4 regions of the Nonomuraea sp. NPDC059023 genome follow, and region 1 is predicted to be linked to each of the others. Evidence: riboswitches for the same ligand, from Rfam matches in the RefSeq annotation. Region 1 holds a riboswitch; each other region holds the start of a gene.
What was found. Region 1 has a riboswitch for thiamine pyrophosphate ahead of thiC (phosphomethylpyrimidine synthase ThiC). Riboswitches for the same ligand answer to the same signal wherever they lie in the genome.
Positions count from the first base shown of each region.

Region 2: another riboswitch for thiamine pyrophosphate. It lies ahead of thiO (glycine oxidase ThiO); the one in region 1 lies ahead of thiC (phosphomethylpyrimidine synthase ThiC).
Region 3: another riboswitch for thiamine pyrophosphate. It lies ahead of tenA (thiaminase II); the one in region 1 lies ahead of thiC (phosphomethylpyrimidine synthase ThiC).
Region 4: another riboswitch for thiamine pyrophosphate. It lies ahead of ACFWYW_RS15695 (purine-cytosine permease family protein); the one in region 1 lies ahead of thiC (phosphomethylpyrimidine synthase ThiC).

Region 1 covers NZ_JBHYIO010000008.1:10,662-12,857, forward strand. The annotation lists gene ACFWYW_RS15770 (GNAT family N-acetyltransferase) at 1-151, opposite strand, end outside; gene ACFWYW_RS15775 (shikimate kinase) at 161-646, opposite strand; gene ACFWYW_RS15780 (DUF6458 family protein) at 677-937, shown strand; TPP riboswitch at 979-1,091, shown strand; gene thiC (phosphomethylpyrimidine synthase ThiC) at 1,084-2,196, shown strand, end outside.
Region 2 covers NZ_JBHYIO010000003.1:180,858-183,053, reverse strand. The annotation lists gene thiO (glycine oxidase ThiO) at 1-787, opposite strand, end outside; TPP riboswitch at 777-893, opposite strand; gene ACFWYW_RS06805 (NAD(P)/FAD-dependent oxidoreductase) at 952-2,106, shown strand; gene ACFWYW_RS06800 (Rv2175c family DNA-binding protein) at 2,137-2,196, shown strand, end outside.
Region 3 covers NZ_JBHYIO010000007.1:270,948-273,143, reverse strand. The annotation lists gene ACFWYW_RS15295 (TetR/AcrR family transcriptional regulator C-terminal domain-containing protein) at 1-66, opposite strand, end outside; gene ACFWYW_RS15290 (hypothetical protein) at 138-647, shown strand; gene tenA (thiaminase II) at 628-1,299, opposite strand; TPP riboswitch at 1,287-1,381, opposite strand; gene ACFWYW_RS15280 (MFS transporter) at 1,350-2,196, opposite strand, start outside.
Region 4 covers NZ_JBHYIO010000007.1:347,532-349,727, forward strand. The annotation lists TPP riboswitch at 1,140-1,255, shown strand; gene ACFWYW_RS15695 (purine-cytosine permease family protein) at 1,300-2,196, shown strand, end outside.

The sequences.
Region 1 (2,196 bases):
CCTTGGGGGAGATCCCGTCGTGGGTGTGGGAGCCCGTGAGCCGGGCGACCTCGGGGTCGTCGCACAGCTCGATCAGGCCCTCGACGTGCTCGGGCCCGACGGGTACGAGGGTCACCCGGTCACCGGCGAGGGTGGGTTTGTTCGCGAACATTTCCCTAATTTATAGAGCCTCGTAAATGGTTGTCGCCGTGTTTTCCGGGGTGGCCGTGGAGACGTCGAGCCGCAGGTCGGCGAGCTGCAGGAAGTACGGCCCGCGCCGCGCCCGCATGGCGGAGGGCGAGAACTCCGGGCGGTGGTCGGACGAGCGCATCCGCTGGGCCAGGATCTCGTCGGGGGCGTCCAGCCAGACCACGAAGGCCGCGCGCAGCGCCTCGCGTACCCGCGGGTCCTCCACGGTGCTGGCCGCCGCCGCGATCACCTGGGGCGGCTCGGTCAGCGCGTGGAGCACGTGCTCGGCCTCCCTCCGGTGCAGCACGTCCGCGCCCTCCGCCTTCGCGATCTCGGCGGCGCTGGCGCCGTAGCGTCCGCGCAGGTACGGGTCGCTGTCGCTGAGCGGCACGCCCAGCTCGCGGGCCAGCAGTTTGCCGACGGTCGTCTTGCCCGAGCCCATGAGCCCGATCACGACGACAGGTTTGTTCTTCGACATGGGGATAGGTGTTTCCTCTGGAGGTGCATTATGACAATCGCCGGAGGCATCATCCTCATCATGCTCGGCGCGATCCTGACCTGGGCGGTCGAGTTCGACCTCGCCGGTCTTGACATCAATGTGATCGGCGTCGTCCTCATGATCGGTGGTCTGGCCGGGTTGCTGTTCGGTCTGTACCGGATGCACGTTACCCGCAGGGTGATCGAGGAGCCGATCTACGAGGACCCGCACGCGCGCCGTACGACGACGGTCTACGAGGAGAGGCGGCGGATCGACGAGCCGCCGCTGTAAAGGGTCTTGTGCGTACCCCGGGTCGCCGGGGTACGGTGGCGCGGTCCGAACGCGGGAGCCCGGTGCAACGGGCTGAGAGGACGGCTGGAGCAGCCGCCGACCGCCAGAACCTGATCCGGGTAATGCCGGCGAAGGGAGTTTGCGCGATGAGTGACGCGCGCTTTTCCAAGATCCATCTCGGTGATCTGCGGGTCCCCATGCGGCGGGTGCACCTGTCGAACGGGACGTCGGTGGAGCTGTACGACACCTCCGGGCCGGACAACCCCGACATCACGCGGGGCCTGCCGCGGTCGCGGGAGGTGTGGGTGCTCGAACGCGGCGACGTCGCCCGCTACGGCGGCCGCCAGGTGCGGCCCATCGACGACGGCTTCAAGGAGCAGCAGGCCTGGGCCCGCGCGAACACCGAGGTCTTCCCCGGCGACGGGCGCAAGCCGCTGCGGGCCACCGGGGCGCCGGTGACCCAGCTCGCCTACGCGCGGCGGGGCGTGGTCACCAAGGAGATGGAGTTCGTCGCGGTCAGGGAAGGAGTGAGCGGCGAGTTCGTGCGCAAGGAGGTGGCGGCCGGTCGGGCGATCATCCCGGCCAACGTCAACCATCCGGAGAGCGAGCCGATGGTCATCGGCCGCAACTTCCACGTGAAGATCAACGCCAACATCGGCAACTCCGCGGTCGCCTCCTCGATCTCCGAGGAGGTGGAGAAGATGACCTGGGCCACCCGGTGGGGCGCCGACACCGTGATGGACCTGTCCACCGGCCGCAACATTCACACCACCCGCGAGTGGATCATCAGGAACGCGCCGGTGCCGATCGGGACCGTCCCGATCTACCAGGCGCTGGAGAAGGTCGGCGGCGTGGCGGCCGACCTGTCGTGGGAGGTCTACCGGGACACGCTGGTCGAGCAGTGCGAGCAGGGCGTCGACTACATGACCGTGCACGCGGGGGTACGGCTGGCGTACGTGCCGCTGACCGCGCGGCGCAAGACCGGCATCGTCTCGCGCGGCGGCTCGATCATGGCGGCGTGGTGCCTGGCCCACCACCGGGAGAGCTTCCTCTACGAGCACTTCGAGGAGATGTGCGAGCTGCTGGCGAGCTACGACGTGGCCTTCTCGCTCGGGGACGGCCTGCGGCCCGGCTCGATCGCCGACGCCAACGACGAGGCGCAGTTCGCTGAGCTGCGCACGCTGGGCGAGCTGACGAAGATCGCCCGCGCGCACGACGTGCAGGTCATGATCGAGGGGCCCGGCCACGTGCCCATGCAC
Region 2 (2,196 bases), on a different contig from region 1:
CCAGGTAGACGGGCAGCCCGTGCACCGTGCCCCGCACGCACCTGCCCAGGAGCGGCCGCTGCGAGCGCAGGCGCAGGATCTGCCCCTTCACCGGCCGCACCGGCACCGGGGCCAGCGCGCCGCTCCACGCCCCCGCCGCCAGCACCACCCGCTCGGCGCGCAGCTCCTCCCGATCCGGCTCTGGGTACGGCTCGCCGCCGGAGTCACCCGGGCTCAGCCGTACACCCTGGACGCCCTCATCGCCGCGCAGCAGCTCGCGCACCCGCGCCCGCACGATCGGGACCCCGAGGCGCTCCAAGGCGGCCAGCAGCGCGCCGGCGACCCTGCGCGGGTCCACCCAGGCGTCGCCGGGCGCCAGGAGGCCGCCGCGCACCGACGGCGCGAGCATGGGCTCCAGGCGGCGGCACTCGCGCCCGCTGAGCCGTTCGACCCGCAGGCCCAGCTTCTCCATGAAGCCCGCAGTCTCCTCCAGGACGGCCAGGTCGTCGGCGCCGAAGGCCACGTCGAGCGTGCCGTCGGCGCGGTAGTCGAGCGCCCCGGGGCCGAGGCCCGCGTCGGCGATCAGTTCGGCGGCGAAGGCGGGCCAGCGCGCCAGCGAGGCCGCGCCCAGGCGCAGCAACGGCTCCTCGGTGAACGTGACCTCGCTCACCGGCGCGAGCATCCCCGCCGCGGCGTGGGTGGCGCCCGAGGCGGGCGCGGGGTCGACGACGGTGACGGGCCGTCCTGAGCGGGCCAGGCGCCAGGCCACGCTGAGCCCGACGACGCCGCCGCCCACGATCACGTGCATGTCCGCTCCCTACGCCGGCATGATCCGGATCAGGTGTCTTGCGGTCGAAGGCCCGATGAAGCCTTCCTCTCAGTCCGGTTAAGGCCGGACTCCCGCGCGTCTTACGGTCCCAGCCTACGGCCTCGGCAGGCACTCCCACGAATGACCCCGGTATGGTCGGAACCGTGGATCACGTGGTGGTGGTGGGAGCCGGCCTGGCCGGAGTACGCAGCGTCGAATCGCTGCGCGGGCGCGGGTTCGAAGGAAGGATCACTCTCCTCGGCGAGGAGCGGCACCGGCCCTACGACCGTCCACCCCTGTCGAAGGCGGTGCTGCTGGGCACGAGCGACGACAGCTTCGTCGACACCGACCTGGCCGCCCTGCGAACCGACTTCCGGCCGGGCGTGGCCGCGAAGAGCCTGCGTGAGGGCGTGGTGGAGACCACCGAGGGCGAGCTGCCCTACGACGGCCTGGTGATCGCGACGGGTTCCGAGCCGATCCGGCTGCCGGGCGAGGGCCCCCAGCTGGTGCTGCGTACGCTCGACGACGCCCACGTGCTGCGGGCCGCCCTGGTGCCCGGCGCGCGGGTGGCCGTGGTGGGCGCGGGCTGGATCGGCGCCGAGGTGGCGACCGCGGCGCGCAAGGCGGGCTGCGTGGTCACCGTGATCGAGGCGGCCGGCACGCCGCTGTCGCACGCGATCGGCGAGATGGGCGCGCGCACGCTGCCCTGGTACGAGGGCGTCGACCTGCGGCTCGACACGATGGTCAGCGAGGTCGTCGAAGGCGGCGTGGAGCTGGTCGGCGGCGAGTTCGTGCCCGCGCACGTCGTGGTCTCCGGCATCGGCGCCCGCCCGGTGCTCGAATGGCTCGCCGACGCCGACATCGACCTGCACAACGGCGTCGTCACCGACGAGCACCTGCGTACCTCCCTGCCCGGCGTGGTGGCCGTCGGCGACTGCGCCAGCTGGTGGTCGCGCCGGTTCCAGACCCGGATGCGCGTCGAACACTGGGACACCGCGCTCAACTCTCCCGACGTGGCCGCCGCCACGCTGCTGGGCGAGAAGGCGGTCTACGACCCGGTGCCGTACTTCTGGTCGGAGCAGTTCGGTCACATGCTGCAATACGCCGGATATCACCCCGCGGGCGGCCGGGTCGTGTACCGCGAGGGGGAGAAGTGGTCGGCGGTGTGGCTGACCGCGGAAGATCGGATCACCGCCGTGCTGGCCGCCGACCGGCCCCGCGACCTCGTCCAGGGCCGCCGTCTCATCGAGGCTGGCGCCCGTCTTGATGTGGAACGCCTGGTAGATCCGGATGTGACCCTACGAGATTGTGTTGTTTGAGCAAGCACTCCATGTGGTAGTTGTGGTTTCGTGACGCTTTCTGTTGCACAGATCGACCGGGAGACCGACCAGCTCGTCAGCGAGTGGCTC
Region 3 (2,196 bases), on a different contig from region 1:
GGCCACGCCCTCGGCGTCCAGGACCTCGACGGCGGCCAGGACGATCTGCTCCTTGGTCAGCGACATGCCGCCATCGTATTGCACTTAGTTCAACTACGTCCTACAGTTTTACTAAGTTCAAAAACGAGGAGACATCCATGAACGCCCGCATCGCCGCAGCGGTGATCCAGCTACTGACCGTGGTCCCGTTCCTGCTGGGGATCTACTCCGTGACCTTCTACGGCGCCGCCGCCCAGCGGGCCGCCGAGGCCGAGATGGCCCGCCAGAACCAGCCCCTGGAACTGCTGACCGGGAACGGCATCAGCTTCGCCGGCAGCGAGGGCCTGGCGATCGTGATCATCGTCATCCTGGTGGTCCTGGCGCTGCTCAACCTGACCGGCAGGCGGATCGGCCGGATCCTCTCCTGGATCTTCCAGCCGATCCTGCTCGTGCTCGGCGTCGTCATCATTCCCGGCCAGGTGTTCACGGCCCGCTTCCTGGAGCCGGTGCTGCCCGGCGTGGACACGCACACGCTGGTCGCCGCGGCCCTGGGCGCCATGCCCGCCTGGGCGACGACCGTCAGCTGGGCCAAGCTCGTGCTCACCACCGCCGGCTCGGTCGCCGTCGTGGTGCTGCTGATCCGGGCGGCTAAAGCCACTTCGCGGTAGGCCAGGACTCCAGTTGCCAGGCGCTGTCCCAGAACATCCACTCGAACTCCGCCGCCTTCACGAAGGCGGCCCGCATCTCCTCCAGGAGCGCCGGGTCGGCCTCGGCGGCGAGGCGGTCGGTGATCTGCTTGGCCCGCGTGACCGACGCGGCGTACTCGGGGTCGGCGTAGGTGGCGATCCAGGCGCGGTACGGATGGGTCTCGGAGCTGCGGCCCACCAGCGCGGTGCCGACGTCCTCGTAGATCCAGAAGCAGGGCAGCACCGCCGCCGCCAGCACCGGGTACGGCGCCGACAGCGCGGTGGCCTGCAGCCAGGAGGAGTAGCCGAGGGCCGTGGGCGAGGTGGGCACGCCGGTCAGGTCGGCGGCCGTCAGGCCGTACTGCTCGATGTAGCCCTCGTGGAGGGTGCGCTCGGCGGCGATGGCGTCGTGGGCGGCCTGCGACCAGAAGGCCATCTCGTCCGGGTCCGCCGCCCTGACGGCCGCGGTGGCCAGGGCCTTGGCGAACGCCTCCAGGTAGCGGGCGTCCTGGACGATGTAGAAGGCGAAGCGCTCGCGGGAGAGCGTGCCGTCGCCCAGGGCGGTGTTGAACGGATGCTCGTGGATGGCCCGCAGCAGGCCGGCGGTTTGGGTCCAGGCGTCGTCGGTGAACACGACAGTCCCTTCGCTAGTCCGAACTAGATCAGGTTCGACGGGTTTGGATCTCAGCCCTTGTCGGGCACCCCGCGTCGCGCGCTCACAGTAACAGCCGCCAATGTGGTGAGTCCCATCAGGAGGGCGCCGAACCAGAGGGCGCCGGTGATGGCCAGGTTGTCGGCCACGATCCCGCCGAACGCGGCGCCGAAGGCGATGGCCAGGTTGAAGACGGTGGTGTTCAGCGCGGTCGCCGCCTCGGCCGAGGCTCCGGCGCCCTTCAGGATCCAGGTCTGCACGGCCACGGGGGCGCCGCCGTAGGCCAGGCCCCAGATCAGCAGCAGGATCGAACCGGTCACCGGCGTGGTGCCGGCCAGCGGGAAGATCACCATGATCACGGCCAGGGTCGCGCTCAGCGTGACGACCCGGCGCCTGACGTCCCAGGACGAGCCGACGAAGGTGCCGACGACTCCGGCGACGCCGAAGCCGAGCAGGACCGGGCCGATCAGGTCGGCGGGCACGCCGGAGACGTTCTGCAGGATCGGGCTGATGAAGGTGAAGGCCGCGTACTGGCCGCTGACCACGAGGAACGTGGAGATGACGGCGGCGCGGACGACCGGATTGCGGAACTGGCGCGGCAGTTCGCGCAGGCGGACGGGGGCGGTGGCGGGAATCCTCGGCAGCAGCCACAGCAGCGCGCCGACCACCAGCAGGGCCAGCACGCCGACGGCGGCGAAGGCGACCCGCCAGTCGGTGAGCCCGCCGATGAGCGTCCCGGCCGGGACGCCGAGCACGTTCGCCGCGGTCGCACCGCCGAAGGCCAGCGAGGTGGCCCGCGCGACGTGACGTTCCGGCACCAGCCGTACGGCGATGCCCGCCGCGAGCGCCCAGAACCCGCCGATCCCGATGCCGACCAGG
Region 4 (2,196 bases), on a different contig from region 1:
GAGCAAGATCCGGTGTCTCTTAGGCGCGCGACTTACCGCGACCGGTCCCGGTGTGGGCTTCACCGCCACGACCTAGACGCCCGTAGGTACAAGGTCCGCGTCACACATGTCCCCACTGTCCCCGACATGACATTGACCTGCGGAGACACATCGTTGAAGTCGGGGACAGACCGGGGACAGGCCGGCCTCTTGTGTCCCCACGGCTCAGAGCGCTCTCTCATCGCTCTCGAACTCTTCACTGCGTAATGGCGACTGGGCAAGGCTCACTCTGAGGCTGAACACCTTGGGTCACTTCGGGCTCAGCAATGCGCGGCAGTCTGGAATTGACCGCAGAACCCCGCCCGCTCCGTTTGCTGCCGAGACTCCGCCCTCGTACTCGCCTCGCGGCTGATCGGGGCCGGCCGCTCCGCTCGGGGATCGTGACGGTGGCGGTCGGCGGTGCGCTCCTGCCGTGGCGGTGGGATGATCACGCGTGTCACGGTCACGGTTGGCTGTGGCGTCGACGCGTCGGGCAGCATGGCTGAGGGATGTACATCAGCCTCTGATGGCCCGGGGACGGGTGATTCCAGGGGCAGGGACAGCGCGCCAGGAGCGCAGCCACGGCAACGGCTGCGAGGGCGCCGCAGAGGTCGCCGTTGTCTCGGCGGGACGGCCTGAGCGGTAGGACGCGGACACGGGCGGACGGTGGAAGATCGTTGTCCTCGGACAAATGATCCCCTTCTCTTCGCGCTCGATCATGCGTGCAACACACACACGCGTACCGCGCGTCTCATGGGGCTTGACGATCAAGCGCACACGAGGGTTCGCGAGGACGATGACGCAGGTGGGATAACTGCCAAGTGTTTCAGTCTGTGTGAGCAACCGCGTGACGATGGCCGAGGTCTGACGGCCTCCCAAGGCACGGTGATCGCTCTGTGCCTGTTCCCGGCGGCTGAAGCACGTCGCGCGTACTACAAAAGGCCTGTTCAGAAAGGGTTGTCGTTCAGCCAGAAAGTACGGCTATCGCCAGGGATGTAGCTGTACTCCGGCGTACGTCGACGGACTCTCGCCGCAGGATAGATCTCGAACCCCGGGCTGGCCGAAAGCGCCCATATGGGGCATCATGAGGGCCGCGAGCTGTGCATTCCCAGCTCCAAAGATCAATCCAACGCGGGAGCTTGGGGCAACCAGGCTGAGAGGGCGACCGAGTGCCGTCGCCGACCGCATGAACCTGACCGGGTAATGCCGGCGTAGGGAGCGTTCACGATGACGCGTGTCGTCGATGGATCACACCACTCTGATGAACCCCACCACTCGGAGGTGGCCCTGACCCTGGACGGGGCCACGCCGAAAACCCTCGGCGTGCTCGACCAGGGCGCGCTGTGGGCCAACCTCGCGGTCAGCCTGCTGGGCTTCTCCGGCGCGCTGCTGCTGCTCAACCCCCTCGGCGACGCGCCGCTGAGCCTGGCGGCGGCGCTCACCGCCACCGCGGTCGGCAGCCTGATCGGCACCGCCATGGTGGGCCTGTCGGCCATCCCCGGCACCCAGACGGGCAAACCGGCGATGGTCCTGCTGCGCGGGCTGTTCGGCGCCAAGCTGTCCTACATCCCGACCGTGCTCAACATCGTCCAGATGATCGGCTGGGGCGCGTTCGAGCTCTGGGTCATCTCCAACGGCGCGATGGCCATCTTCGGTACGGCGGTGCCGTACGCCGTCTGGGTGCTGGTCGCCGGGGCGATCACCACGGCGCTGACGATCTGGCCGCTGGGCGCGATCAGGCTGCTGCGCAGGTACGTCACGATCGGCGTGATCATCGCGATGGTCTGGTTCGCCGTGGACTTCCTGGGCAAGGCGCCGCCGCAGACCGGTGGCGACTGGACCGCGTTCGCCCCGGCCGTCGACTACGTGATCGCGCTGTCGATCTCGTGGGTGCCGCTGGCCGCCGACTTCGCGCGGCACTCGCGCTCCAGCAGGGCCGCCTTCACCGGCGTCGTGGGCGGCTACACGCTGGCCCAGATCGCCTGCCTGGGCCTGGGCGTCTACGCGGTCGCGCTGGCCGGGGCCTCGGCGGTCGCGGCCGACTCCACCGCGGTGTTCGCGCCGTTCGTGGCGGCGCCGCTGGGCGCGCTGTTCTTCGCCATCCTGGTGCTGCGCGAGACCGACCAGTCGTTCGCGAACGTGTACTCCACGACCGTCTCCCTGCAGAACCTGATGCCG